DNA from 3 places in the Pseudomonas helmanticensis genome. Region 3 is predicted to be linked to each of the others. Evidence: riboswitches for the same ligand, from Rfam matches in the RefSeq annotation. Region 3 holds a riboswitch; each other region holds the start of a gene.
What was found. Region 3 has a riboswitch for cobalamin ahead of cobO (cob(I)yrinic acid a,c-diamide adenosyltransferase). Riboswitches for the same ligand answer to the same signal wherever they lie in the genome.
Positions count from the first base shown of each region.

Region 1: it holds a riboswitch for cobalamin, as region 3 does, so the genes downstream of both, QOL84_RS07540 (ABC transporter substrate-binding protein) here and cobO (cob(I)yrinic acid a,c-diamide adenosyltransferase) in region 3, are expected to answer to the same signal.
Region 2: it holds a riboswitch for cobalamin, as region 3 does, so the genes downstream of both, QOL84_RS04450 (CbtB domain-containing protein) here and cobO (cob(I)yrinic acid a,c-diamide adenosyltransferase) in region 3, are expected to answer to the same signal.

Region 1 covers NZ_FXUY01000001.1:1,677,883-1,687,640, forward strand. The annotation lists gene QOL84_RS07520 (MFS transporter) at 1-79, shown strand, start outside; gene QOL84_RS07525 (LysR substrate-binding domain-containing protein) at 90-959, shown strand; gene phnX (phosphonoacetaldehyde hydrolase) at 1,033-1,860, shown strand; gene QOL84_RS07535 (Ppx/GppA family phosphatase) at 2,231-3,166, shown strand; cobalamin riboswitch at 3,208-3,402, shown strand; gene QOL84_RS07540 (ABC transporter substrate-binding protein) at 3,547-4,560, shown strand; gene QOL84_RS07545 (FecCD family ABC transporter permease) at 4,557-5,573, shown strand; gene QOL84_RS07550 (ABC transporter ATP-binding protein) at 5,570-6,334, shown strand; gene metE (5-methyltetrahydropteroyltriglutamate--homocysteine S-methyltransferase) at 6,565-8,853, opposite strand; gene QOL84_RS07560 (pyridoxal-phosphate dependent enzyme) at 9,268-9,758, shown strand, end outside.
Region 2 covers NZ_FXUY01000001.1:950,366-960,123, forward strand. The annotation lists gene metH (methionine synthase) at 1-2,146, opposite strand, end outside; gene QOL84_RS04420 (fatty acid cis/trans isomerase) at 2,302-4,596, shown strand; gene QOL84_RS04425 (acyltransferase family protein) at 4,767-5,789, shown strand; gene nfuA (Fe-S biogenesis protein NfuA) at 5,847-6,431, shown strand; gene cobM (precorrin-4 C(11)-methyltransferase) at 6,602-7,348, opposite strand; gene QOL84_RS04440 (cobalamin biosynthesis protein) at 7,430-7,843, opposite strand; gene QOL84_RS04445 (CbtA family protein) at 7,840-8,538, opposite strand; gene QOL84_RS04450 (CbtB domain-containing protein) at 8,550-8,747, opposite strand; cobalamin riboswitch at 8,871-9,092, opposite strand.
Region 3 covers NZ_FXUY01000001.1:2,446,225-2,455,982, reverse strand. The annotation lists gene QOL84_RS10825 (DUF2066 domain-containing protein) at 1-338, shown strand, start outside; gene QOL84_RS10820 (AI-2E family transporter) at 373-1,446, shown strand; gene hda (DnaA regulatory inactivator Hda) at 1,663-2,367, shown strand; gene QOL84_RS10810 (C40 family peptidase) at 2,594-3,211, shown strand; gene QOL84_RS10805 (C40 family peptidase) at 3,433-3,969, shown strand; gene QOL84_RS10800 (PQQ-dependent sugar dehydrogenase) at 4,096-5,409, opposite strand; gene QOL84_RS10795 (hypothetical protein) at 5,476-6,060, opposite strand; cobalamin riboswitch at 6,224-6,449, shown strand; gene cobO (cob(I)yrinic acid a,c-diamide adenosyltransferase) at 6,531-7,142, shown strand; gene QOL84_RS10785 (cobyrinic acid a,c-diamide synthase CobB) at 7,139-8,539, shown strand; gene bluB (5,6-dimethylbenzimidazole synthase) at 8,536-9,186, shown strand; gene cbiB (adenosylcobinamide-phosphate synthase CbiB) at 9,183-9,758, shown strand, end outside.

The sequences.
Region 1 (9,758 bases), 770 kb from region 3:
AAACACGTCTCTCATCTTCATAGTGGTCACCAGCGCCTGCCTGTGCAGCGCGGCAGTGGCATTGTTCATCCGACGCTGACGGGGCTTGCATGTACCAGTATCACAAGTGGTTGCGTTCGTTTCATGCGGTGGCCAAGACCGGCAGCTTCACGTTAGCCGCCGAGTATCTCTGCGTCGGCCAGCCGACCGTCAGCGAACAGGTCAACGCACTTGAGAAAACCTTCTCGGTGGAGCTGTTCCACCGCCGTGGGCGCTACATCGAGATGAGTTCGGCCGGGCACAAGCTCTATGCGATCACCCAGGGCTTGTTCGGCCAGGAAGATGAAGCGGTGCAACTGCTGCAGAGTTTCAAACAACGCAAGACCGGCATGCTGCGCCTCGGTGCGGTGTCGCCACCGATTGCGATGAACCTGACGTATGAGCTGATGCAACGCCACCCGGATATCGAACTGGAAACTTCGTTCTCTTCGGAAAAGGACACCCTGGCGCGGTTGTTCAACTTCGATATCGACGTGGCGATTCTGGCGTTGTCGGAATTCGATGAGCGCTTTCATACGCAGCTGTATCACCGCTACCCGATCATTGCCGTGGTGCGCGATGACCATCCCTGGGCCAGCCAGACGCAGGTTCACGTCAGCGCGATCAGCAAGGAAAAATGGGTAATGCGCGAAACCAGCGCACGCACCCGACAACTGGTGGAAGAACGCTGCAAGCGCCTCGACATCGAACTCAATTGCGTCATGCAACTGAACAGCCGCGAAGCCATCGTCCACGCAATCGTCAAAGGCATCGGCATCGGTTTCGTATCGGCCGTCGAGTACGCCGAAACGCCCGGCACCACGCCGATCACCTTTGTCGATCACCCGTTCTTTATCGAATACCACCTGTGTTGCCTCGGCATCCGCAGGAACCGGCCGGTGATTGCCGAACTGTTCGACTCAGCGCCACCGATGAATTGATTCAATCCTGCCTCAAACTGCCTGCCTTTGATTTGAGGGACGGCCAACGCTTACCTGAAAACGGAGATTGACCATGCAGTACAAGCAACCGACTCACCTGCAAGCCGCCATCCTCGACTGGGCTGGCACCGTTGTTGATTTCGGCTCGTTCGCACCAACGCAGATTTTCGTCGAAGCCTTCGCCGAGTTCGACGTCGCGGTATCACTGGAGGAAGCGCGCGGGCCGATGGGCATGGGCAAGTGGGACCACATCCGCACTTTGTGCAACCTGCCGCAGATTGGCGAACGTTACCGTTCTGCGTTTGGTCGTTTGCCAAGCGATGCTGACGTGACCGCGATTTATGAGCGTTTCATGCCACTGCAGATCGAGAAAATCGCCCTGCATTCGGCGCTGATCCCTGGCGCGATTGCAGCGATTGCCGCGTTGCGTGACAAGGGCTTGAAAATCGGTTCGTGCTCCGGATATCCAGCGGTGGTGATGGCCAAGGTTGTCGAACTCGCGCGGGAAAACGGCTATGTCGCCGATCATGTGGTCGCCACCGATGAAGTGCCCAATGGCCGGCCGCACCCGGCGCAGGCGCTGGCCAACGTGATTGCCCTGGGCATCGACGACGTGGCCGCGTGCGTCAAGGTCGACGACACCTGGCCGGGCATTCTTGAAGGTCGCAGCGCCGGCATGTGGACGGTGGCGCTGACCTGCTCCGGCAACGCGCTGGGCCTGACCTACGAGCAATACCAGGCGCTGCCGTCGGACCGACTGGCCGAAGAGCGCGCGCGGATCGGCAAGATGTTCGCCCCTTCGCGCCCGCATTACCTGATCGACACCATCGCCGAGCTGCCGGAAGTCATTGACGACATCAACGCGCGCCTGGCACGCGGCGAAACCCCACAGTCCTGCTAACCCCACCGCCCCGGTAGGAGCTGCCGAAGGCTGCGATCTGATCGTTCCCACGCTCTGCGTGGGAATGCAGCCCGTGACGCTCCGCGTCACTGGACGCGGAGCGTCCCTAGAGGCATTCCCACGCAGAGCATGGGAACGATCTGTGGCCACGCTTGAATCGCAGGCAAAAAAAAGCTGCCACGAATGGCAGCAGAAACTTTAAGAACACGCGATGTATTGAGGTCAGCATAGACGCCGGATAATGACAGTGTCATGACAGCCGCAAATTCATTGAATCACCCCTGCCCCGTCATCAGGATGTCATCAAGATCACCGCACAATCCTCGCAAACCGTCTTGAGCCTCGCGACGGATGTTTTGCAGGGATTCCCATGAAAGACGACGCCTCGCTGTTTGCCGCCATCGACCTGGGTTCGAATGCCTTTCGCCTGATGATCGGGCAGTCAGTGCGCAGCCGCAAAGGCCTGCTGATACAGGAAGTGAAAACCCTGCGTGAACCGGTGCGGCTTGCCGAGGGTTTTGACGGTGGCGCGCTCGACGCGCTGGCGCTGGATCGCGGCTGGCAGGCATTGGCGCGGTTCGGCAAGAAACTGCGTGGCTTCGAAGCCGGTCGCGTGCGCGCGGTGGCGACCAGCGCCGTGCGCGAGGCCGACAATGCGCAGCTGTTTCTCGCCAGCGCCGAACGGCATCTGGGTTTTCCGATCGACGTTATCTGCGGCCATGAAGAGGCGCGGCTGGTTTACGCCGGCGTCACCCACGCCTTGCCGAGCGCCGTCGACATGCGCCTGGTGGTCGACATCGGCGGCGGTTCCACCGAGCTGATCCTCGGCCAGGGCGCGCAACCGTTGCTCACCGAAAGTATCGCCATCGGCAGCGGCACCTTGAGCACACGCTTCTTTCGCGGCGGCGACCTGTCCGCCGCTGCGTTACAGGAAGCCGAACGTTTCGCCATCCTGCAGTTTGAAAAAGTTGCCCGGCGCTACCGTGCTCAGGGCTGGCAGCAAACCATCGGCTCTTCCGGCACTGCGCGCATGCTGGCTAAAGTGCTCAAGGCCAATCGTCTCAACGACTACGGTCAGGACGGCATCACCTACGGCGGGCTCCTACGCCTGTCGTTGCTTCTGCTGAAGGTGAACAACGTCCAGCAATTGAAACTGGCCGGGCTGCAACCTCATCGTCAGAGCATTCTGCCCGGTGGTCTGGTGCTGATGCTGGCCGCCTTCAAAGTGTTCGGCATCGCACAAATGCTGCCGTCGGAACCGGGCCTGCGCCTCGGCGTGTTGCACGGTTTGATGAGCCAGCATTAATCCTCACCCGGCAGATTCGTCTCCCCTTCAGCGGCCTGATCGACTACCATGCCGCCGCCGGTTTCCAAACGGGATTAATAGGGAATCCGAGGTGCTTGCACAGCATCGATCGGAACTGCCCCCGCAACTGTAGGTGCTGAGCCTGCTCCACGACTGCCACTGGGTGAACCCCGGGAAGGCCGGAGCATTGGCGATGACGCATCAGTCAGGAGACCTGCCGGCACAGTGACTGACTAACCGGCGGGGTGTCCGGGAAGGACACCGTGCCGTGCGCGTCTTCCGGGATGAGCGGCCTTGCGCTGTTGCCCTGACCGCGCTCGATGGTGTGTTTCCGAACCGTACTCTGCCGCTCCCCGTACGGTTTTCCTGGAGACTGCCTCATGCTGCTGCCCCGCGTTGCCACCCTCATCACCGGCCTGTGCCTTGGCACGCTGGCCCATGCGGCACCGACTCAATACCCGCTGACCATCGAAAACTGCGGCAGCAGCCTGACCTTTGAGCATGCTCCCGCTCGTACGGTGACCATCGGCCAGGCCGGCACGGAACTGCTCTACGCCATGGGCCTGAGCGACAAAGTCGTCGGCACCTCGCTGTGGTTCAACAATGTGCTGGCCAAGTACAAGACGCAGGACGACAAGATCGAGCGCCTGGCCGACAACGAACCGAGCTTCGAATCGGTGATCGGCAAACGCCCGGAACTGGTCGCCGTGGAGCTGGAATGGATGGTCGGCCCGCAAGGTGCGGTCGGTACCCGTGAGCAGTTTCATGAGCTGAAGATTCCGACCTACCTGCTGCCCTCCGATTGCGAAGCCAAGGACAATCTGGTCGGCGCCGACGGCACGCGACTGGCGCCATTTCGCATCGACAGCATTTACAAGAGCGTGAGCCAACTGGCGCAGATCTTCGATGTGCAGGATCGCGGACACCAACTCAACGAGCAACTCAAGGCCAGCCTTGCCAAGTCGATTGCCACCGCACAGGGCAAACAACTGAAAGACGCCAGCGCGCTGGTGTGGTTCTCCAGCGCACAAATGGACATCGAGCCCTTCGTGGCCGGGCACAAAGGCATTCCCGATTTCATGCTGAGCACCCTCGGCGTGCGCAACGTGGTGGAATCCGATGAAGAGTGGCCGACGGTCGGCTGGGAAACCATCGCCAAAGCCAACCCGACGTTCCTCGTCATCGCCCGCATGGATCGCCGTCGCTTCCCCGCTGACGACTATGAAAAGAAACTCGCCTTCCTGCGCAGCGATCCGGTGACGCGCAACATGGACGCGGTGAAAAACAACCGCATCATCATTCTTGACGCCATGGCCATGCAGGCCAGCCAGCGCATGTTCGATGGCCTGGAACAACTGGCCACGGCCATCAACGGCTACGACCTGTCGAAATGAGTGCAAGCCTGATCCGCACGTTGCTGGCCCTGGCGACATTGTTGATGGCCGTGGTGGCTGGCGTGGCCATCGGTGAAACTTCGATTGAACCGGGCGTGGTCCTGCAAGTATTGGCCAATAAGTTGTGGGGGGCCGGTTATGTGCTCGACCCCATTGATGAAGGCATCGTCTGGAACTACCGCCTGACCCGCGCACTGGTCGCCGCTGCCTGCGGTGCCGGTCTGGCGACGTGCGGGGTGATTCTGCAATCGCTGCTGCGCAACCCGTTGGCCGATCCGTATCTGCTGGGGATTTCTGCCGGCGCTTCGACCGGGGCGGTGATGGTCGCGTTGCTCGGCGTCGGTGCCGGAGTCATCTCATTGTCGGTCGGCGCCTTTGCCGGGGCGGTGACCGCCTTCGTGCTGGTGATTCTGTTGGCGCGCGTCAGCGGTTCGGCCAGCGGCACCGGGCAGATCATTCTCGCCGGGATCGCCGGCTCGCAATTGTTCAACGCGCTGACGGCATTTCTGATTACCCGCTCGGCGAGCTCCGAACAGGCGCGCGGGATCATGTTCTGGTTGCTGGGCAATCTTGGCGGCGTGCGCTGGCCCTCGGTATGGCTGGCGGTGCCGGTGGCCATCGCGGGTTTGCTGGTGTGCCTGTGGCATCGGCGGGCGCTGGATGCGTTTACCTTTGGCGCGGATTCGGCGGCGTCGCTCGGCATCCCGGTACGCCGAGTGCAGATCCTGCTGATCGGTTGCGCGGCGCTGGTGACGGCGGTGATGGTGTCGATTGTCGGCTCGATCGGTTTCGTCGGTCTGGTGATTCCGCATGCCGCGCGACTGTTGCTCGGCACCGGTCATGCCCGTCTGCTGCCTGCCAGTGCGCTGGGCGGCGCGGTGTTTCTGATTGCCGCTGACGTGTTGTCGCGCACGTTGATCAAGGGCCAGGTGATCCCGGTCGGGGTGATTACCGCGCTGGTCGGTGCGCCGGTGTTTGCCCTGATTCTGGTTGGTCGGAGATCGGCGCGATGAGCAACGTCCTCAGTTGCGCAGGCTTGACGTTCAGGGTGCGCGGCGCCGAGCTGCTCAACGGCGTCAGCCTGGAGGTCACGCGCGGTGAAACCCTCGGCATCGTCGGGCCAAATGGCTCGGGCAAATCGACCTTGCTGAAACTGCTTGCCGGATTGCGTGAACCGAGCGCTGGCGAGGTGCTGCTGGAAGGTCAGCGCCTCGGCAAAATGCCCCGTCGCAGCATCGCGCAAAAACTTGCGGTGGTGGAACAGCAGGCCGACACCGACGACGGCATTCGCGTGTTCGACGCCGTTGCACTGGGCCGCACGCCGTGGCTTTCGGCGTTGCAACCGTGGTCGCATGCCGACGACGCCATCGTCCAGCAAGCGCTGACCGACGTTGACGCGACTCACCTGCGCAATCGTCTTTGGCGCAGCCTGTCGGGCGGTGAACGGCAGCGAGTGCACATCGCCCGGGCGTTGGCGCAGCGACCGCAAATTCTACTGTTGGACGAGCCGGCCAATCATCTCGACATTCAGCATCAACTGACCATTCTCAACGTGGTGCAGGCGTTGCCGGTGACCACGTTGATCGCCCTGCATGATCTAAATCAGGCGTTGAAATGCGATCGTCTGGCGGTACTGGAGCGCGGGCGGTTGGTGGCGTTGGGCGAGCCGCTGGAGGTGCTGACACCACAGCGGTTACAGGAAACATTCGGGGTCAAAGCGCATTACCTGACGGACCCGTTCGATGGGGCACAGATTCTGCGTTTTCACGCATGAAGGCGTGCATGTGTGTCGTCTGCCACACTTGGACTGCCGCTGGACACAGTAGCAACAGCCTCCCGGCGATGCCAAGGAAATCCCCGATTCTGAACTTCACACACAACCCTTGTAGGAGTGAGCCTGCTCGCGATAGCGGTGTGTCAGTCAACTCATTACTGACTGATGCGACGCCATCGCGAGCAGGCTCACTCCTACAAGGGGTTGTGTTTATTCAGGAGGTTAAGGTGTTACGCCAGTTCTTTACGCAGCTGGCGGGCGGCGGTGACCATGTGCACCAGCGCTGCTTCGGTTTCCGGCCAGCCACGGGTTTTCAGGCCGCAATCCGGGTTGACCCACAGCCGTTCAGCGGGAATGCGCTTGGCGGCCTTGCGCAGCAGGTTGGCCATTTCCGCAGCATCCGGAATACGTGGCGAGTGGATGTCGTAGACGCCCGGGCCGATTTCGTTCGGGTAGGCAAAGGCTTCGAAAGCGTCGAGCAGCTCCATGTCGGAACGCGAGGTTTCGATGGTGATCACGTCGGCATCCATTGCCGCGATGGACTCGATCACGTCGTTGAACTCGCTGTAGCACATGTGTGTATGGATCTGCGTTTCGTCGCGCACGCCGGAAGCGCACAGGCGGAACACCTCGGTCGCCCAGTCCAGGTAATGCTGCCACTGGGCCTGACGCAACGGCAGACCTTCACGGAACGCCGCTTCGTCGATCTGCACGATCTTGATGCCGGCAGCTTCCAGGTCAACCACTTCGTCACGGATCGCCAGCGCCAGTTGTCGCGCCTGCACTTCACGGCTGACGTCTTCACGCGGGAACGACCACATCAGCATGGTCACCGGACCGGTCAGCATGCCCTTCATGACCTTGCCGGTCAGGCCCTGAGCGTAGCGAATCCACTCCACGGTCATGGCTTTCGGCCGGCTGAGGTCGCCGAAGATCACCGCCGGTTTGACGCAGCGCGAACCGTAACTCTGCACCCAGCCAAAACGCGTGAACACATAGCCGTCGAGTTGCTCGGCGAAGTACTCGACCATGTCGTTGCGCTCGGCTTCACCGTGGACCAGCACGTCGAGGCCCAGCCGCTCCTGGATTTCCACTGCATGGCGGATTTCGCTGTGCATGGCTTCGGTGTATTCGGCCAGGGTCAGCTTGCCTTGCTTGAACGACTGCCGAGCCAGGCGGATCGACGCGGTCTGCGGGAACGAACCGATGGTGGTCGTCGGGAACAGCGGCAAATCAAGACCCGCGCGCTGCTTGGCGATGCGCTGGGCGAACAGCGATTGACGCTGACTGTCCTTGGCGGTTATCGCCGCGACACGCGCTTGCACCGCCGGTTTGTGAATGCGCGGCGAAGCGGCACGGGCGGCCTGCACCGAACGGCTTTCGGTCAGGGCACGCAGGACTTTCGGCGCTTCGGGCTGGTTGACGGCCTGAGCCAGCACAGCCACTTCCTCACACTTCTGCACGGCGAAGGCCAGCCAGCTTTTCAGCTCAGCATCGAGCTTGTCTTCACGACCGAGATCCACCGGGCTGTGCAGCAACGAGCAGGATGGCGCGATCCACAGGCGATCGCCCAGACGCTCATGCGCATGCTGCAACGTCGCCAAGGCATTTTCCAGATCGCAGCGCCAGACGTTACGGCCGTTGACCACACCCAGCGATAACACTTTATAAGCCGGCAGACGATCAAGAATGGTCGGGTACTGCTCCGGTGCGCGCACCAGATCGATGTGCAAACCGTCGACGGGCAGATTGGCCGCCAGACCAAGGTTTTCTTCCAGGCCACCAAAGTAGGTAGCCACCAGCTTCTTCAGCGGATCGCGCTGGATCTGGTTGTAGGCACGCTCGAAAGCGTTTTTCCATTCCTGTGGCAGGTCGAGCACCAGAATCGGCTCGTCGATCTGCACCCACTCGACACCTTGAGCGGCAAGACGCGAGAAAATCTGGCCGTACAGCGGCAGCAGACGATCGAGCAGTTCCAGCTTGTCGAACTCGGCGCCCTTGGCCTTGCCCAGCCACAGGTACGTCAGCGGGCCGATGATCACTGGCTTGACGTTGTGGCCCAGCGCGCGGGCTTCCTCGACTTCTTCGAACAACTGCTCCCAACCCAGCTGGAACTGTTGATCAGCGCTGAATTCCGGGACCAGATAGTGGTAGTTGGTGTCGAACCACTTGGTCATTTCCTGTGCATGGGCACCGCCGCAGCAGCTGTCGCTGACGCCACGCGCCATGCCGAACAGGGTTTGCAGACTGGCTTTGCCAACGTGCGGACGGAAACGCTCAGGGATCACCCCGAACATCAGCGAGTGCGTCAGCACCTGGTCGTACCAGGCAAAATCGCCGACTGGCAGCAATTCAATCCCGGCGTTTTTCTGCAAATCCCAGTGCGCCTTGCGCAGCTCGCGACCCACTTCACGCAGGCCTGCCTCGTTCAGTTCTCCTTTCCAGAACGCCTCTTGCGCTTTCTTCAGTTCGCGGTCGCGACCGATGCGCGGAAATCCAAGGGAATGGGCCAGTGCCATAACAAACAACTCCAATGTCTTGTTGATGGGGGCCATTGTCGACAGCGGTCACGATTGAGACAAACTCATTTTAATCTTGATGATCACGAGTTCCACTCATGATCACCGCGATCACTGGAAAACGCTTTGGCACCGTTGCGATAGCAGAATGACCGAGCGGTTTCCCTGCAGGATATTGCTGCGCAGATCAAGCGCTGCGTGGCGCTGAAGACGCCCTTTGAATACTCGATGGCGCCTCCCTGTAAACCCACGAAAATCTTGCCGTCGCGGCCTCCGATTTGGTTCTATGGTTAGATCGAAATGGCAGTATTTCCAACGGACTAATGGTTGCGACAGTCCCTGTCTGAGCCTATGTTGCACGCGAGTCTTTTCCCCGCGAATGGAACGCGATCAACACCACAAAGAGGTGAAGAAATGTCTAAGGAATCACGCCCTGCCGTACTTGGGCTGATCGGCAATACTCCGCTAGTGCAAGTCACTCGCTTCGACACTGGTCTGTGCACACTGTTTCTCAAACTCGAATCGCAGAACCCCGGTGGCTCGATCAAGGACCGTATCGGTCTGGCGATGATCGATGCGGCTGAACGCGATGGTCGCCTGCAACCCGGCGGTACCATCGTCGAGGCCACTGCCGGCAACACCGGCCTCGGTCTGGCACTGGTTGGCCGCGCCAAAGGCTATCGTGTGGTGCTGGTGGTGCCGGACAAAATGTCCACCGAAAAAGTCCTGCACCTGAAGGCCATGGGCGCCGAGGTGCACATCACCCGCTCCGACGTCGGCAAGGGCCATCCGGAGTATTACCAGGACGTCGCCGCCCGTTTGGCGAAAGACATTCCCGGCGCATTCTTCGCCGACCAGTTCAACAACCCGGCCAACCCACTGGCCCACGAATGCAGCACCGCGCC
Region 2 (9,758 bases), 1.5 Mb from region 3:
GGAACATTTTGCCGGCGCCGAACAGGTCGCCGACGATGTTCATGCCGGACATCAGCGGACCTTCGATCACTTCGATCGGGCGCGCGAACGACTGGCGCGACTCTTCGGTGTCTTCAACGATGTGCGTGGTGATGCCTTTGACCAGAGCGTGCTCGAGGCGCTTGTTGACCTCCCAGCTGCGCCACTCTTCGGTCTCGGCTTCCTTGACGCTGCCGTCGCCCTTGTATTTGTCGGCAATGGCGAGGAGGGCGTCAGTGCCGTTTGGCGTGCGGTTGAGCACCACGTCTTCAACGGCGTCGCGCAACTCGACCGGGATCTGGTCGTAGATCTCCAGTTGACCGGCGTTAACGATGCCCATGGTCAGGCCGTTGCGGATCGCGTACAGCAGGAACACCGAGTGAATGGCTTCACGCACCGGGTTGTTGCCACGGAACGAGAACGACACGTTGGACACGCCGCCCGACGTCAGCGCATACGGCAGCTCATCGCGAATGTAGGCACAGGCGTTGATGAAGTCCACAGCGTAGTTGTTGTGTTCTTCGATACCGGTGGCAACCGCGAAGATATTCGGGTCGAAGATGATGTCTTCCGGCGGGAAGCCGACTTCGTTGACCAGAATGTCGTAGGAGCGTTTGCAGATTTCTTTCTTGCGCGCTTCGGTGTCGGCCTGACCGGCTTCGTCGAACGCCATTACCACCACGGCGGCGCCATAGCGCTTGCACAGTTTGGCGTGATGGATGAACTGCTCGACGCCTTCTTTCATGCTGATCGAGTTGACGATGCCCTTGCCCTGAATGCACTTCAGCCCGGCTTCGATGACTTCCCATTTCGACGAGTCGATCATGATCGGCACGCGGGAGATGTCCGGCTCACCGGCGATCAGATTGAGGAAGGTCACCATGGCCTTCTTCGAATCGAGCATCCCTTCGTCCATGTTGATGTCAATCACCTGGGCGCCGGCCTCGACCTGCTGCAGGGCGACTTCCAGCGCTTCGGTGTAATTGTCTTCACGGATCAGCCGGGCGAATTTCGCCGAGCCGGTGATGTTGGTGCGCTCGCCAACGTTAACGAACAGCGAGCTGCGATCGATGGTGAACGGCTCCAGACCCGAGAGGCGGCAAGCCTTGGGAATGTCCGGAATCTGCCGCGGTGCGTATCCGGCGACGGCTTTGGCGATGGCTTCGATGTGGCCCGGCGTGGTACCGCAGCAACCGCCGACGATGTTGAGGAAGCCGCTCTGGGCAAATTCTTCGATGACCTTGGCGGTTTCCGACGGCAGTTCGTCGTACTCGCCGAACTCGTTCGGCAGGCCGGCGTTCGGGTGCGCGGAAACGTGGGTGCTGGCCTTGTTCGACAGCTCTTCCAGGTACGGACGCAATTCGCTGGCACCAAGCGCGCAGTTGAGGCCGACCGAGATCGGTTTGGCGTGCGCGACGGAGTTCCAGAATGCCTCAGTGGTCTGGCCCGACAGGGTGCGGCCGGAGGCATCGGTGATGGTGCCGGAAATCATGATCGGCAGTTCGATGTGCAACGCTTCGAACACACCTTGCACGGCGAAGATCGCCGCTTTGGCGTTGAGGGTGTCGAAAATGGTTTCGATCAGGATCAGGTCGGCGCCGCCCTCGATCAGGCCTTTGGTGGCTTCGGTGTAGTTTTCCACCAGCTCGTCAAAGGTCACGTTGCGGTAGCCCGGGTTGTTGACGTCCGGCGACAGCGAGCAGGTTCGGCTGGTCGGGCCGAGTACGCCAGCGACGAAGCGCGGTTTTTCCGGGTTTTCAGCGGTCTTGGCGTCGGCAATCTTGCGCGCCAGTCGTGCGCCTTCTACGTTTAACTCGTAGGCCAGTTCTTCCATGCCGTAGTCGGCCATGGAAATGCGCGTGGCGTTGAAGGTGTTGGTTTCCAGAATGTCGGCGCCGGCATCCAGATAGGCTTTCTCGATGCCACCGATCACATCGGGGCGGGTGATCACCAACAGGTCGTTGTTGCCCTTGACGTCACTTGGCCAGTCAGCGAAGCGTTTGCCGCGATAATCCTGCTCTTCGAGCTTGTAGCTCTGGATCATCGTGCCCATACCGCCGTCGAGTATCAGGATGCGCTCTTTGAGAGCTTGCTTGAGAGCTTGAAGGCGGACGCTGCGATCGGACATTTGGACTACTCGGAAAGACCATTACGAAGGAGCGGGATCATAACAAACCTGTGCGCTTTTAGAGCATGTGGCGCTTTTGCATGAATATCGCTCATGTTGGTGCGAGCGTCATACTGTAGAATCGCGGCGTTTTTTACAGGATCGGGATCACCGGCATGTCGTACCGCGTCGTCAGCATTGTCTTGCTGTTTTTAAGCTGGGGCGCCGTTGCGCAAGAGCCCGTGATCTCTCCTGCCATTTCGTATAGCCGTGATATCCAGCCGATTTTTACCGAGAAATGCGTGGCCTGCCATGCGTGCTATGACTCCGCCTGCCAGCTCAACCTGGGCAGTGGCGAGGGCGCGGCCCGGGGCGCCAGCAAGATGCCGGTGTATGACGGCGAGCGCACGCAGGCGGCGCCGACCACCCGGCTGTTCTACGACGCCTTCGGCAAACGTGCCTGGCAGCAAAAAGATTTCTATTCCGTACTCGACGCGCAGGGCAGTCAGGCGGCGCTGATGGCGCGCATGCTCGAACTCGGGCACAAGACGCCTTTGACGCCGAACGCCAAGTTGCCGGAAGACATCGTGCTGGGTCTGAACCGCGAAAACATGTGCGCGCTGCCGGCCGAGTTTGAAGGCTATGCCGGTGCCCATCCGAAAGAAGGCATGCCGCTGGCGGTGACCGGGCTGACCGATCAGCAATATCAGACTTTGCAACGCTGGCTTGCCTCCGGCGCGCCGATTGACGAGCAAGGCCTGGCGCCAAATGCGCAAGAAGCACTGCAAATCGCCCAGTGGGAAAACCTGCTCAACATGCCCGGCGCTCGTGGCACTCTGGTCGGGCGCTGGCTTTACGAACACTGGTTCCTCGCGCACATCTATTTCAAGGACGGCGAGCCGGGGCATTTCTTCCAGTGGGTGCGGTCGCGTACACCAAGCGGCCAGCCGATCGACCTGATCGCCACCCGCCGTCCGAATGACGATCCGGGCACGCAGGTGTATTACCGCTTGTGGCCGGTGCAAGGGGTGATCGTACATAAAACCCACATCACCTATCCGCTGAGCGCGGCGAAGATGGCGCGGGTCAAAAGTCTGTTTTACAGCGGTAATTGGCAGGTCAACGCCTTGCCGGGTTATGGCCCGAATAGCCGCGCCAACCCGTTCGCCACCTTCGAGGCGATCCCGGCGCAGGCGCGGTATCAGTTCATGCTCGATAACGCCGAGTACTTCGTCCGCACCTTTATTCGCGGGCCAGTATGCCGTGGGCAGATCGCGACTGACGTAATCCGCGACAACTTCTGGGCGCTGTTCCAGGCGCCGGAACACGACCTGTACATCACCGACCCGAACTATCGCGGCCAGGCCACGCCGTTGCTGGCGATGCCGGGGCAGAACGACGATGTCGGCAGCGTGCTGACCCTGTGGCACAACTACCGCGACAAACGTAATGAATACGAAGCGCTGCGTCGCGACAGTTACGCCGATCAACCGGCGCCGAGTTGGTCGACGCTGTGGGCCGGCAATGACAACGCGCTGCTGAGCATTTTCCGCCACTTCGACAGCGCTTCGGTGACCAAGGGTTTGATCGGCGAAGTGCCGCAGACGATGTGGCTGTTCGACTATCCGTTGCTTGAGCGGACGTATTATCAGTTGGCGGTCAACTTCGATGTATTCGGCAACGTTTCCCACCAGGCGCAGACCCGCCTGTACTTCGACCTGATCCGCAACGGTGCCGAGCAGAACTTCCTGCGCCTGATGCCCGCCGATTCGCGTGAGGATTACCTCGACGATTGGTACCAGAGCAGCGGCCAGTTCAAGATGTGGCTCGATTACGAATCCATCGACGACGACAAGCCGAGCGCGCTGAAGCTTGACGAGAAAGACCCGAAATACGACTTCGCCATGCAACTGTTGTCGCGCTATGGCGACCTCAATGCGCGACCGGATCCGATCAACCGCTGCGCTGGCGCCTATTGCTCGCGGCCGAATATCGCCCCGGCGCTGCAAAACGCCGAGCAGGCGCTGAGCCGACTGACTTCGCGCCCGGCGGCGGGGCTGAAAGTGATCGATCAACTGCCGGAAGCGACCATGCTGCGCATCGAGACCGCCGATGGCAAACGCGAGGTGTACAGCCTGTTGCGCAACCGCGCGCACAGCAACGTCGCGTTTCTTACCGGCGAATCGCTGCGTTATCAGCCAGGGCTGGACACGTTGACCATTTACCCGGGCGTGCTCAGCAGTTACCCGAATTTCATGTTCAACATTCCGGCCGATCAGGTGCCTGCGTTCGTCGATGCACTGGAAAACGCCAAGGACGCCAACCGTTTCGAGAAAATCGTCGAGCGTTGGGGGATTCGTCGCAGCCATCCGCAGTTCTGGTTCTATTTCCATGACCTGAGCCAGTACCTGCACGAAACCGACCCGGTGGAAGAGGGCGTGCTGGACATGAACCGCTACGAGAATCTTTGATCTTTTGCCACCCACCCGCTGTCCCATTTATCAGCACCAACACAAATCCCCCGTGTAGGAGCTGTCGAGTGAAACGAGGCTGCGATCTTTTGATCTTGAAAACCAACAATCAAAAGATCGCAGCGTGCCGCAGCTCCTATAGGGGTTAGTCGAGACCGGGAGAGCGGGCGATGTTGATTTCAGTGCAGGCCCTGCGTGCGCTTGCGGCGTGGACGGTGGTCTGCCACCACTTCATGCAGATTTTCTTCGACTTCCAGGCACGTGGGCCGATTGGCCAGCTGTTTATCGACAAAGGTGCGGTGGGCGTCGATATTTTCTTCGTCATCAGCGGCCTGGTGATTTTCCTTTCCACCGAGAACAAGCCGCTGCCACCGGCGCGGTTTCTGCTCTACCGATTGTTTCGCATCGTTCCGGCGTACTGGCTGTACACGCTGTTGATGGCGCTGCTGGTGGTGTTTGCCCAGCCGTTGCTGCCGGACCAGACTGTGGACTGGGCGCATCTGCTGCTGTCATTGCTGTTCATTCCCACCGAGAATCCCGGCGGATACGGGTTCTACCCGACACTGAATGTCGGCTGGACACTCAATTACGAAATGCTCTTCTACGTGCTGTTTGCCTGGGCGCTGCTGTTTCGCTTGCAGGTGCGGCTGTTGGTGGTTGCGGCGTTGCTGTTTGCCGTTTCGCAAGCCTGGACCGGGTTTGGCTGGATCAGCGAGTTCTATCGATCGGACATTGTTTACGAGTTCTTGCTGGGGATCGGCATCGGCATGCTTTATCGCCGGGGCTGGATCGGCGCCGGCCTGTGGTTGCCGCTGCTGGCGATTGGCGCGGCACTGCTGACGATCTACCACTTGGCACCGGCACCAAGGCTGTTCAACTGGGGCGTGCCGAGCGCCGTGCTGGTAATGGCGTGCATTTCACTTGAGCGTTATGTCGAGCGCAGCCGGGTGCTGAAACTACTCGGTGAATGCTCCTATTCGGTGTATCTGATGCACGTTCTGGTGCTGTCAGCGGGTGGGTTCATTGCGCAGCGCTACGCCATCAACCCGTATCTGATGTTTGTTGTGTGTGCGCTGGCGATTGGCGTTGGCTCGTGGCTGAGCTACGAATGGGTGGAAAAGCGCAGTTATCGCTGGCTCAAGGCGCGGGTCGATGGCACGCCCGACGAGAATCTTTCCCGACAAAAATACTAGGACTTTGTCCGGCGCAACGATTGGCGTAAACTGCGCCCAAGCCTGCGAGGAGTTTCCATGACCGCTATTACCATTACCGACGCCGCCCACGATTACCTGGCTGATCTGCTCTCCAAGCAGAACACCCCGGGCATCGGCATCCGCGTCTTCATCACCCAGCCTGGCACCCAGTACGCCGAAACCTGCATTGCCTACTGCAAGCCGGGCGAAGAAAAACCTGAAGACACCGCGCTGGGGCTGAAAAGCTTCACCGCCTATATCGATCACTTCAGCGAAGCGTTTCTCGACGATGCCGTTGTCGATTACGCCACTGACCGCATGGGCGGCCAACTGACCATCAAGGCGCCAAACGCCAAAGTACCGATGGTCAACGCCGACAGCCCGGTCAACGAGCGCATCAACTACTACCTGCAAACCGAAATCAACCCGGGGCTCGCTAGCCACGGCGGTCAGGTCAGCCTGATCGATGTGGTTGAAGACGGCATCGCCGTTCTGCAGTTCGGTGGCGGTTGCCAGGGCTGCGGCCAGGCGGACGTCACGCTGAAGGAAGGCATCGAGCGCACGTTGCTTGAGCGCATCCCGGAGTTGAAGGGCGTTCGCGACGTGACCGACCACACGCAGAAAGAAAACGCCTACTACTGAGTAAGGTGTTCACTGCGGACATGAAAAACGGCGCCCCGTGAGCGCCGTTTTTTTATGGGTGAAATGTACCGACGCCTTCGCGAGCAGGCTCGCTCCCACCTTTGGTATGCAATTTTGATCGTTCCCACGCTCTGCGTGGGAATGCAGCCCGGGACGCTCCGTGTTTCAATTCAGGGCCTGTAAAGGTGCGCATGCCCGGCGCGATACAACGATGACTCGCTGAACACTTCACTGCCCAGCACGCGCCCAACCAGAATTAACGCCGTACGCCGAAACCCTTTGGCTTCAACCTTCCCGGCAATATCCGCCAGTGTCCCCACCACCCAATCCTGATCCGGCCATGTCGCCCGGTGAATCACCGCAATCGGGCAATCCGCGCCGTAATGCGGCAACAGCTCTACCAGAATCTTCTGCAGGTGGTTCACGCCCAAATGAATCGCCATGGTCGCGCCGTGCTGCGCCAGGCTGGCGAGTTCTTCGCCGGCCGGCATCGCGGTTTTATCCGCATAGCGGGTCAGGATCACGCTTTGCGAAACATCCGGGAGGGTCAGTTCGGCACCCAGTAACGCCGCACACGCCGCCGTCGCGGTTACCCCGGGAATGATTTCGAACGGGATGCTCAGCTCGCGCAAATAGCGAATCTGCTCGCCAATCGCGCCATACAGACTCGGATCGCCGGAATGCACCCGGGCCACGTCCTGGCCTTTTTCATGGGCAGACTTGATCAGGTCGATGATCTGTTCCAGATGCAGTTCGGCGCTATTGACCAGCGTTTCCGCCTGATGACCGTCCAGCACCGCTGCTGGCACCAGCGAGCCTGCATAGATGATCACCGGGCAGCTGCGGATCAAACGCTGGCCTTTGACGGTGATCAATTCCGGGTCGCCGGGGCCGGCGCCGATGAAGTAGACGGTCATGAAGAAATCCTGTGAAAAACGGGGCAGGGCAATGCTTCAGATGAAGATTGCTCATGATCAAACGGCGAGATTATCGGGATTTTACGCTGCACCGGCCAATGCCAACGTGGCCTGAGCGTATTTTTGCCGGGAAATCAGCAGTTTTGCCGGCGCCTGGATCAGCTGTTCAGCGAGTGCCAACGCCGCGCTTTCTGCCACACCGTAACAACCGGTGCGCTCGTAGGCGATTTGCGAATGGTGGCTGAGTTGCTGCTGATAACTGGCCAGTTCTGCACTGCTGAAGTACAGCAGCGGCAGCGCCAGTTGTGCGGCGAGTTCCTGCAAACCCGGCTCATCGCGTTTCAAGTCGATACTGGCCAGGGCTTTGACCGCTTGCAGTTCAATGCGATGGGCTTGCAACGCCTGGTCAAGCAACGCGCGCAGCGTGCTGGCGGGGCAGCCGCGCTGGCAGCCCAGGCCGACCACCAGGGTCGGCGCTGTGCTGGCAGTCGTCATGCGTGGTATTGACCATCGCTTTTGCGGCGGAACAACCAGGCACTGATCAGGCCCAAGGCCAGCCAGAACGCCACGTTGGTCAACTGCGAAGCGATTTTGAACTGTGCTTCCAATACTTCGGGAGCGAGCATCGAATGGACTTCCGGCTGCGGAGCGCCGATCACGTGCGGCACGGCCAGAATGGCCACGCCGAGGATTTTCATCAGCCAGTGACGACTGAACACGATCAGCGACAGGCCGACAGCCGTAGACGCGGCAGTGCCGATCCACCACATCTGGCGCGATGCCAGATCAGCGGCAGCGGTGCCCGGCAATTCAGGCGGCAGGCCCAGGGTTGGCGCGAGGACGAAGGTGGCATAACCGGCCAGACCCCAGAGCAGGCCTTGCGAGGTTTTGGTCGGCGCGCGCAGGGTGTAGAGGCCCGCGAGCATCAGGGCGAAACCCACCGCAACCACCAGATTGCCGCCTGTGGTCGAAACCACGCGCTGCCAGCCGTCTTCCGGCTCCCAGGCTTCGGCATCGTGGGTGTGCGCAGCTACGCCAGCGGCGTGTTCGTGAACCGCCACCGGCTCGGACTTCTCAAAGGTTTCCGCCTGCAGAATCAGCGGCGAAACCCAAAAGCTTTGCAGCAGGGTGAGGAGCAGGGCGGCCAGCAGGCCGGTGAAACCTGCGGTTTGCGCAATACGCTTGATCATGTCGGCAGGTCTCAGTGGCACGGGAACGCGGCGCTGTGGCGGGTATCGTGGGCGGCGTTGTGTACCGCTTCGATGTGCGAGAAACCGGCGAAGTAGACCAGGCTGGCGCCGAGAATCGACGCGAAGATCGCGGCGGTGAGGCGTTGGCTCAGGGTGGTGGTGCTGGCGATTTTGTCCGTGTTGCTGCCGGTGCTGCTGATGATCGACATGGCGCTTCCCTCTGGAGTGTCAGCGGGTGAATAGAGCGCATGAAAACCCCTGCGGGTCAGGCTCGCAGAGGTTCGAACAGCGCCCGCCCACCGCGGGTTTGTTATGTTCAGCACCGCACAAATGCGGGCTGTGTGTTGCGGGCCGGTCTCCGGGCTCACGAGGGGTTGGCGTCAGGCCGACCTGCAAGCGTCACCTTCCCATGCCGTATCGGCACAGTGGATCTGACGCTTCGCTCGCTTACCGTTGCGGGGGCAGCACCGGACTGACATGGCTTTGAGTAAAGCACATGATTCACCGGTTTCCCGTTTCACCCTGTGAAGGGCACCCGTAACAAGTTGTGTAGGAGAGCATGAGGGGGGATTTGAGTCAATTGGATGGGGGGCATATCCGTTGCTGCGGTAACGGCGGCTTAGGGTTTCGCCCTTACGGCGAGTCACCTTTTCCAAACGCCGAAAAGGTAACCGAAAAGGCTTTGCCCTGACGTTCGGCCCTCGCTAAGGCTCGGGTTCCTTCGCTCCGGGATTGATCCGGGGTTCATCGCCTACGGTTTGCTTCGCTGCACCTCCTCTCGCTGTGTTTGGCTGCGCCAAACGGTCGCTGCGCTCCCACCCCGGATCAATCCCTCCGCTCAGCCTGCCGACGGGCTCCGAGATCAAGATCAAGAGCAGGCGAGCTGACACTCGGCCTATCGAGTGGTGAGGAGCGCGGGTGTTCGGCTTTTGATTTGCGTTGTTGCTGCCCCTCACCCCAGCCCTCTCCCGAGGGAGAGGGAGCCGATTTGTGGGCTTTTCAGAATCTGAGCTCAACGCGGTATCGCACGTCGGCGTATCTCTCGCAATCACCTCGGTCAGTCCCCTCTCCCTCCGGGAGAGGGCTAGGGTGAGGGGCTCTTGATCTGGCTTTTGATCTGGCTTTTTTGCCCCTTCGGCAGGCCGAGCGGAGGTGTTCATCCGGGGGGATAGGCGCGCAGCGCCGTTCGACGAAGTCGAACACATCGAGAGGAGGTGCAG
Region 3 (9,758 bases):
CTGAGCGCCTCGCGCCGCGTTTTGTCGCCAAGCCCGGTGCTACGGGGCAACAGACGCTGGAAGTGCAGGGCATGAATCTTGAGCATTACGCGACGCTGTTGCGGTTACTCGAACCGTTCGGCGTGCGTCTGCAAAGTGTCGATGGCGATCGCATCGTGTATCGGGTCAATGGCAGCGCCGATCAAATGCGCGCGCAGTTGTCGCTGGCGAAGTTGCAGGAACTGCCGCCTGAGGTGCCAGCTCCGGTGGCAGCGCCACAGGCTGCGGTTGCAGGTGCGGCACCGGTCGCGGCTGCGGCTCCGACACCGGCGGCACCGTCCTTGCGGTTTCGCTGGTAAGTCTTTCCTTATATAGAAGCAACAGGAGTGGTACATGGCCGATACGCGGCGTTGGTTCTGGCTCGGTGGGGTAATCCTGCTTTGCGCGTTTGTCTGGTTGCTGCACCCGATCCTCACGCCGTTCCTGGTGGCGTTGCTGCTGGCTTATCTGTTCGATCCGCTGGTGGATCGACTGGAAAGGCTCGGTCTGTCGCGCACCTGGGGCGTGATCGCGGTATTTGCCTTGTTCACCCTGATCGTCACGGCGCTGTTGCTGGTGCTGGTACCGATGCTCGCGAAGCAGTTGCTGCGTTTGTACGAACTGGCGCCGCAAATGCTCGATTGGCTGCAGCACACCGCACTGCCGTGGGCGCAGGCGAAGCTGGGGTTGTCGGATGGCTTCTGGAAGTTCGACAAGGTCAAGGCGGCGATCAGTGAGCACATGGGCCAGACCACCGACATCGTCAGTGTGGTGCTGAGCCAGGCCACGGCGTCGAGCCTGGCGCTGATCGGCTGGTTGGCGAATCTGGTGTTGATCCCGGTAGTAAGTTTCTACTTGCTGCGCGATTGGGACGTGATGATGGCGAAGATCCGCAGCCTGCTGCCGCGTGATCGCGAAGAACGCGTGGTCGCCCTGGCCGGTGAGTGTCATGAAGTGCTGGGGGCGTTCGTTCGCGGGCAGTTGCTGGTGATGCTGGCGTTGGGTGTGATTTATGCGGCCGGTCTGATGATCGTTGGTCTCGAGCTGGGTCTGTTGATCGGCTTGATCGCCGGTCTGGCGGCGATCGTGCCGTACATGGGGTTTGTGATCGGCATCGGCGCGGCACTGGTTGCCGGGCTGTTCCAGTTCGGTGGCGATCTTTATCCAATGTTCGGCATCGTTGCGGTATTCATGGTCGGTCAGGCGCTGGAAGGCATGGTCCTGACGCCATTGCTGGTGGGCGACCGCATCGGTCTGCACCCGGTGGCGGTGATCTTCGCGATTCTGGCGGGCGGCGAGTTGTTCGGCTTCACCGGTGTCCTGCTGGCGCTGCCGGTGGCGGCGGTCATCATGGTGCTGGTGCGCCATGTGCACGACTTGTACAAGGACTCCGAGATTTATAGTGGCGTCGACGAACCGGAGTTGTAATGGCGAGGGCGACCCGGCGAATAGTCGGGTTGGCCCGGCTCATGCAGGCATTTGCTGCCCGGATGTGCCAAAGAATCTGTCATAAAACCAGTGTGTTAACGCAAACCTTTGATTTTGCTTGGACTCTGTCGCATTGTGCGCTCAGCTTCACGGGTATAAACTTCGCCAACTTTACACAGAGGCCACTAACGGTTCCTTGAGAACTGTTCAGTCAGCATGAAACCGATTCAGCTGCCCCTAGGTGTGCGTCTGCGTGACGACGCCACCTTCATCAACTACTACCCAGGCGCCAATGCCGCTGCACTCGGCTATGTCGAGCGCCTTTGCGAAGCCGACGCCGGCTGGACCGAAAGCCTGATCTATCTGTGGGGCAAACACGGCGTAGGGCGCACGCATCTGTTGCAGGCGGCTTGCTTGCGTTTCGAGCAGATGGGTGAGCCGGCGGTTTACCTGCCATTGGCCGAGTTGATGGATCGCGGCGTCGAAATCCTCGATAACCTTGAACAGTACGAACTGGTTTGCCTGGATGACTTGCAGGTGATTGCCGGCAAGGCTGACTGGGAAGAGGCGATGTTTCATCTGTTCAACCGCCTGCGTGACAGCGGTCGCCGCTTGCTGATTGCCGCCTCGACTTCGCCGCGTGAACTGCCGGTGAAACTGGCTGACTTGAAATCCCGCCTGACCATGGCGCTGATTTTCCAGATGCGCCCGCTTTCCGATGAAGACAAATTGCGAGCCTTGCAATTGCGCGCATCACGTCGTGGTCTGCACCTGACCGATGAAGTCGGACATTTTATTTTGACTCGCGGCACTCGCAGCATGAGTGCGCTGTTCGATCTGCTTGAACAGCTCGATCAGGCCTCTTTACAGGCGCAACGCAAGCTGACAATTCCCTTCCTCAAAGAAACCCTCGGCTGGTAGCCATCCCTTTTATTCCGGGGCTTTCAGCAGGTTTCGGCATATTTCAGGCGCCAGAAAATCCGCTTTCCTGCACGCTGTGCAGGCCGCGTATCGACTCAAATGGGCTTAAGCGCTTAGATGTAAACGAGAAACCGAGAAGTCACAAAAAGATCGATTGAATTTGCAAATGAGGTCGATAGCGGGCATAGTCTCGGCTTCTTTACAACTATCAGCCACGGTCGTGCCCATGCTAAAGCGCTTCGCACCCCTCGTGCCTCTCGCACTCGTCACCCTGTTGTTTGGTTGCGCTGCTCATTCTCCAGTTCAAGAGCAGTCTCAGCAGGTTAAAAATTCCGCCACGGCCCAGTCTTCCGTTATTTATCAGGAAGAGCTGGATACCGAAAAAGAACTCAACGAATTCAATGGCAGCAAGCCTTATCAGCTTCCTGTTCTGGCCGACAGCATCCTCGAACGCGGCATGTCCCTGATCGGTACCCGTTACCGTTTCGGCGGTACCTCCGAAGCCGGTTTCGATTGCAGTGGTTTCATCGGTTACCTGTTTCGCGAAGAAGCCGGCATGAACCTGCCACGCTCCACCCGCGAAATGATCAATGTGGATGCGCCGCTGGTTTCGCGCAGCAACCTTGAGCCGGGCGACCTGTTGTTCTTCGCCACCAATGGTCGTCGCGGTCGTGTCAGTCACGCCGGGATCTACCTGGGTGACAACCAGTTCATTCACTCCAGCAGTCGTCGCAGCGGCGGTGTACGCATCGACAGCCTGGGTGACAGCTACTGGAGCAAGACTTTCATCGAAGCCAAGCGTGCACTCGCAAACGCTCCGACCGTAGTCACCGCTCGCAAGTAATTCCCCCTGTTGTCGCTGCGCTCGCGGCGACAATCAGGCTGTCGGCAACGGAGTAGACCTATACTTTACAAGGTGAAGTTAAAGTCTTACTTGAAGTTTGTCGTATAGCCGCTAGAATCCTGAATCTATATTGATGGCAAACCGCCTGCGTGCTCCGCAGGCGGTTTTGTTTTCTGTCCATCCGGCAGAGAAAGCCGCAGCCAGATCAGGATGTTCTGCTTATGACGATGTCGGCCCGCCTCACATTGATGCTCTGTGCAGCGCTGCTCAGCGCTTGCGCCAGTCGCACACCACCGCCTGCGCCGGTTGCCCGAGCGCCTATGGTATTCGGCCCCTCACAATCCTTTTCACCCGCCGCTGAAGACGTACTGTTTCGCGCGCTGGGCCTGGTCGGCACGCCTTATCGCTGGGGCGGTAACACGCCGGATTCGGGATTTGATTGCAGTGGCCTGATCGGTTTTGTTTACCGCGACGCAGCCGGTATCTCCCTGCCGCGTTCGACGCGTGAGCTGATCGTGATGCAGGCACCGAATGTCGGCAAGGAAGGCTTGCAGACCGGCGACCTGATCTTCTTCGCCACCAATGGCGGCTCGCAGGTCAGTCATGCAGGGATTTATGTTGGCGAAGGGCGCTTCGTGCATGCGCCGGCGACGGGCGGCACGGTCAAGCTTGATAGCCTGTCGAAGGCGTATTGGCAGAAGGCTTATCTGAGTGCCAAGCGGGTGCTCCAGCCTGAGCATCTGGCGCATAACCCGTAACCCAAGTCGCCCACAATCCCATGTAGGAGCGAGCCTGCTCGCGATAGCGGTCGTTCAGTCAATGATGACTGATACGACGCTATCGCGAGCAGGCTCACTCCTACAATTGTATGTACGCAGCGAAAGTTATTTCGCGGCAGACACTCGCCAAACCTTGTTGCCAACATCGTCCGCCACCAGCAAACCACCTTGCTGATCGATCACCACGCCCACCGGCCGGCCCAGCGCGTTTTCGTCCTTGTCGAGGAACCCGGTCAGCACGTCCACCGGTGTGCCATTTGGTTTGCCACCGGTAAACGGCACGAAAATCACTTTGTAACCGCTGTGCGGTTTACGGTTCCACGAGCCATGCTGGCCGATGAAGGCGCCTTCCTTGAATTGTGCCGGCAAGGTATTACCCTCGGCGAATGTCAGGCCGAGAGAAGCGGTATGCGGGCCAATCGCGTAATCCGGGGCGATCGCCTTGGCCACCAGATCCAGATTCTGTGGCGACACGCGCACATCGACATGTTGGCCGTAATAGCTGAACGGCCAGCCATAGAAAGCCCCGTCCTTGACTGAGGTGATGTAGTCCGGCACCAGGTCGCTGCCGATTTCGTCACGTTCATTGACCGCCGTCCACAGCGCGCCGCTGGTGGGTTCCCACGCCAGGCCGTTGGGGTTGCGGATGCCTGAAGCAAAGATCCGGTGATTGCCGGTCGCCCGATCGACTTCCCAGATCGCCGCGCGACCTTCTTCTTTATCCAGGCCGTTCTCGCCGACGTTGCTGTTCGAACCAACCGTCACGTACAGCTTGCTGCCGTCCTTGCTGGCGATAACGTTTTTGGTCCAGTGATGGTTGATCGTGCCGCCGGGCAGGTCGGTAACCTTGATCGGTTGCGACTTGATCTCGGTCGCGCCGTTTTCATAGTGAAAGCGCAGCAAGCGATCGGTATCGGCGACATACAGATCATTGCCGACCAGGGTCATGCCGAATGGTGAATTGAGGTTTTGCAAAAACACTGTGCGCGTCTCGGCCACGCCATCGTGGTCGGCATCGCGCAGCAGGGTGATGCGGTTCGGGCTTGGCACGCCGGCGCCGGCCTTGCCCATGACCTTCTTCATGACCCAGCCACGAATACCGCTGCTGTCGTCAGGTTTCGGCGGGGCATTGGTTTCCGCAACCAGCACGTCGCCGTTGGGCAGCACATAGAGCCAGCGCGGGTGATCAAGACCTTCGGCAAAGGCCGCGACTTGGGTGCCGGCCGCCGCTGTCGGTTTGCCGCCCTGGGGCCAGCCGATTGCCGGGGCGATGTTCACCGTCGGGATCAGAGTCTTGTTCGGTTCGGGCAGTTTCGGTGACGGGCCGGTGCCGTCGGAGACTTGCAGGCTGGAGGATTCACCGCAGGCGGCGAGCCCTCCGGCGAGGGCGATGACGAAAACGAGCTGGGGCTTGCGCATTGCTGATCTTCCCTATGAATGCATTCCTAATCATAGAGGAGGACGCAAGCCCGATGGTTCAACTGCTCAGCCGCGGGCTTCCTTGAACAGCACGGCGATGCCCGGGTGATAATTGCCGGCCTCGCTGCGCAACTTGCGGTAGGCGTAGGGGAAATACCAGGCGACGGCGCAGGTATGTTCCTTTTGCAGATCGTCGACCATGTCCTGCAGCTCTTCGGGGCTGGCGCTGTGCTGGGCTTTTTGCGGGGCGACGAACAGGCAGCCGAGTTTCAGGTCACTGGCGAAGCTGATGCGTTTGGCGTCGCTGGTGATGTCCAGCAAGGCTTGGGTCAGGTTGAGATTGTTCACTCGAGGCCAGCGCTGGGTGGCCTGAATGTAGGCACGATCTTCGGCGCCGGCGATAAACAGATCGGCGCGGGCATTGCGCTCGCCTTCTTCGTTCTGTTTGCGCGTGGCGGTGTCGGTGAGGGTGACCAACTCGGCCATCCATGCCGCTGCCGAGAGCAATCCGAGATTGGCTTTCTCGTCGTGCCAGTAAGGCGTGTCGCTGTCGCCGCGCACGGCGTTGTAGCGGTCGATACAGTCAAACCAGCGTTCAAGCATCGGGCGCAGGAATTCCAGGCGCGGGTTGCTGATGATCATGCCTTGCATCGTAATCATCCTTATTGTTGTGATGGGCTTTTTCGAGAAAAGCATGGCTCTTTGATATCATTTGTATCAGTGTGGCACAAGATTGGCGCCAGTTAATTGATCGGCGGCAGTTATTCGCCCGCCGGCCCCCTCTTTAATTGACGCTCCACCCCCAACCCTCTAACCTTCGCGGCTTGTTTCAGGTGCTCTGTGACCGACGTCGACAGAGTGAAACAGGGAAGCCGGTGAGGGTTGTCTTCAAGCGAAGACTGGCCACGATCCCGGCGCTGCCCCCGCAACGGTAAATGAGTGAACACTGCGTCGAATGCCACTGCTCAACAGCGGGAAGGCGCGCAGTCAGGCCAACGCCGCTCATGAGCCCGGAGACCGGCCTGATCCATCCAGCGGCATCACGGTGGGCGATGCCAGGCTTTTTGCCGTCTATTCTTGTGCCTGCCCGCCGTTATCCAGCCCCAACGGAGAGCTCCCCCATGACTGATTCCCCCGAGCGCGACGAACGCCATCTGGCGCGTATGCAGCGCAAAAAAGCCGTGATCGACGAACGCATCGCCAACTCGCCCGACGAGTGCGGCCTGGTGCTGGTGCTGACCGGCAATGGCAAAGGCAAAAGCAGTTCGGCGTTCGGCATGCTTGCGCGCGCCATGGGCCACGGCATGCAGTGCGGCGTGGTGCAGTTCATCAAGGGCCGCAACAGCACTGGCGAAGAATTGTTTTTCCGCCGCTTCCCCGAACAAGTGCGCTTCCACGTGATGGGCGAGGGCTTCACCTGGGAAACCCAGGACCGTCAGCGCGACATCGCTGCTGCCGAAGCCGCTTGGGCAGTCTCCCGCGAGCTGTTGCGTGATCCGTCGATCGGTCTGGTGGTGCTCGATGAATTGAACATCGCCCTCAAGCACGGCTACCTCGATCTCGATCAAGTACTCAGCGATTTGCAGGCGCGGCCGCCGATGCAGCACGTGATCGTCACCGGTCGTGCGGCCAAGCCGGAAATGATCGAGATGGGCGACACCGTCACCGAAATGGGCATGCTCAAACACGCCTTCCAGGCCGGCATCAAAGCGCAGAAAGGCGTCGAACTTTGAATCAACCACGTCACTGCCCGGCGGTGCTCATCGCCGCGCCGGCTTCCGGTCAGGGCAAGACCACCGTTACCGCCGCGCTCGCCCGTTTGCATCGCAATCAGGGGCGCAAGGTGCGCGTGTTCAAATGCGGCCCGGACTTCCTCGACCCGATGATTCTCGAGCGTGCCAGCGGTGCGCCGGTGTATCAACTGGACATGTGGATGGTCGGCGAGCAGGAAAGTCGTCGTCTGTTGTGGGAAGCCGCCGCCGAGGCGGATCTGATTCTGATCGAAGGCGTGATGGGCCTGTTTGACGGCACGCCGTCGAGTGCCGATCTGGCGCGGCATTTTGGTGTGCCGGTGCTCGGTGTGATCGACGGCACAGCGATGGCGCAGACCTTTGGTGCGCTGGCGTTGGGCCTGGCGAAGTACCAACCGGATCTGCCATTTGCCGGGGTTTTGGCCAACCGGGTCGGCACGTTGCGTCACGCGCAATTGCTCGAAGGCAGCCTTACAGAAGGTCTGCGCTGGTACGGCGCATTGTCGCGCGAGACCGGCATCGAACTGCCGAGCCGTCATCTCGGCCTGGTGCAGGCCAGCGAGTTGAATGACCTCGATGTGCGACTCGACGCCGCCGCAGCAGCGCTCGCCAGCAGCTGCGAGGTAGCGCTGCCACCGGCCGTGGAATTTGCCGCGCCGGACGTTATCGCCGTCGAGCCTTTGCTGAAAAATGTGCGCATTGCCGTTGCGCGTGATGAGGCGTTTGCCTTCACCTATGGCGCGAGTCTCGATCTGCTGCGCGCGATGGGTGCCGAGTTGAGCTTTTTCTCGCCGATCCGCGATAGGCAACTGCCTGAGGCGGACAGTCTGTATCTGCCCGGCGGGTATCCGGAATTGCATCACGTGGCGTTGTCGCAGAACACCGCGATGCTCGAGGCGGTCCGTGCGCATCATGCGGCGGGTAAACCGTTGCTCGCTGAGTGTGGCGGGATGCTGTATCTGCTCGATTCGCTGACTGATGTTGAAGGCAAGCGGGCTGAGCTGGTCGGATTGCTGACCGGTGATGCAGTGATGCAGAAACGTCTGGCGGCGTTGGCGTTGCAGGCGGTGGATCTGCCGGAAGGGGCGTTGCGTGGGCACACTTATCATCATTCGCTGACGACTACCGAGCTGACCCCGATTGCCCGAGGGTTGAGCCCGAATGGCGGGCGTGGGGCTGAGGCGGTTTATCGTGAGGGGCGGATGACGGCTTCTTATGTGCACTTTTACTTTCCGTCGAATCCTGTGGCTGTCGCTGCGTTGTTTGCGCCGTGCCTTGAGGACGCTATCGCGAGCAGGCTCACTCCTACAGTGGGCGATGTTGTGGCTGACGAAATGCGATCCCCTGTAGGAGCGAGCCTGCTCGCGAAAGGGCCATGACCGACAACGCATTCTCTGAGGCGGAGCGCCAAGCCGTCTATCGAGCCATTGCCGAGCGCCGCGACATGCGCCACTTCACCGGCGGGACGGTCGAGCCTGAGTTGCTGCGGCGTCTCCTTGAAGCCGCCCACCAGGCCCCAAGCGTCGGCCTGATGCAGCCCTGGCGCTTCATTCGCATCAGCGACCGAAACCTGCGCGGCCGGATCCAGAACCTCGTCGAAGAAGAACGCATCCGCACAGCCGAAGCCCTCGGCGAGCGCAGTGACGAGTTCATGAAACTCAAGGTCGAAGGCATCAATGACTGCGCCGAAGTGCTGGTCGCGGCGCTGATGGATGATCGCGAGAAGCACATCTTCGGGCGCCGCACGTTGCCGGAAATGGACATGGCTTCGTTGTCCTGCGCGATTCAAAACCTCTGGCTGGCCTCGCGTGCCGAAGGGTTGGGCATGGGCTGGGTCTCGCTGTTCGAGCCGCAGGCACTCGCCGATTTACTGAAATTGCCGCAAGGCGCTAAACCTCTGGCCGTTTTGTGCCTGGGCCCGGTCAAGGAATTCTATCCGGCGCCGATGCTGGTACTCGAAGGGTGGGCGCAGGCGCGTCCGCTCAATGAGTTGCTGTATGAAAATTATTGGGGAGTGAGTCAATGAGTGTGGCGTTGTTGAGTGTCGCCGCGGTTGCGCTGGATGCGTTGCTCGGTGAACCGAAACGCTGGCATCCGCTGGTGGCGTTCGGCAATTTTGCCGGGCGCATCGAGCAACGTTTCAACGCCGGTGGTCGCGGCTGGCGCAGCCATGGCGTCACCGCGTGGGTGATCGCCGTGCTGCCGCTGACGTTACTCGCCACGGCATTTTCCTGGGCGCCGTACGTGGGCTGGGTGGTCGAGATTCTCGCGTTGTATTGCGCGCTCGGCATGCGCAGCCTCGGTGAACATGTCGCCCCGGTCGCTGCTGCGTTGCGCGCGGATGATCTCAACGAAGCGCGCAAGCGCGTCGGCTATCTGGTCAGCCGTCAGACCGATGAACTCGACAGCACCGCCGTCGCCCGCGCCGCCACGGAGTCGGTGCTGGAGAACGGCAGCGATGCGGTGTTCGCCGCGCTGTTCTGGTTTGTCGTCGCCGGTGCGCCGGGCGTGGTGCTCTATCGCCTGAGCAATACCCTCGACGCGATGTGGGGCTATCGCAACGAACGCTTTGAGCGTTTCGGCTGGGCGGCGGCAAAA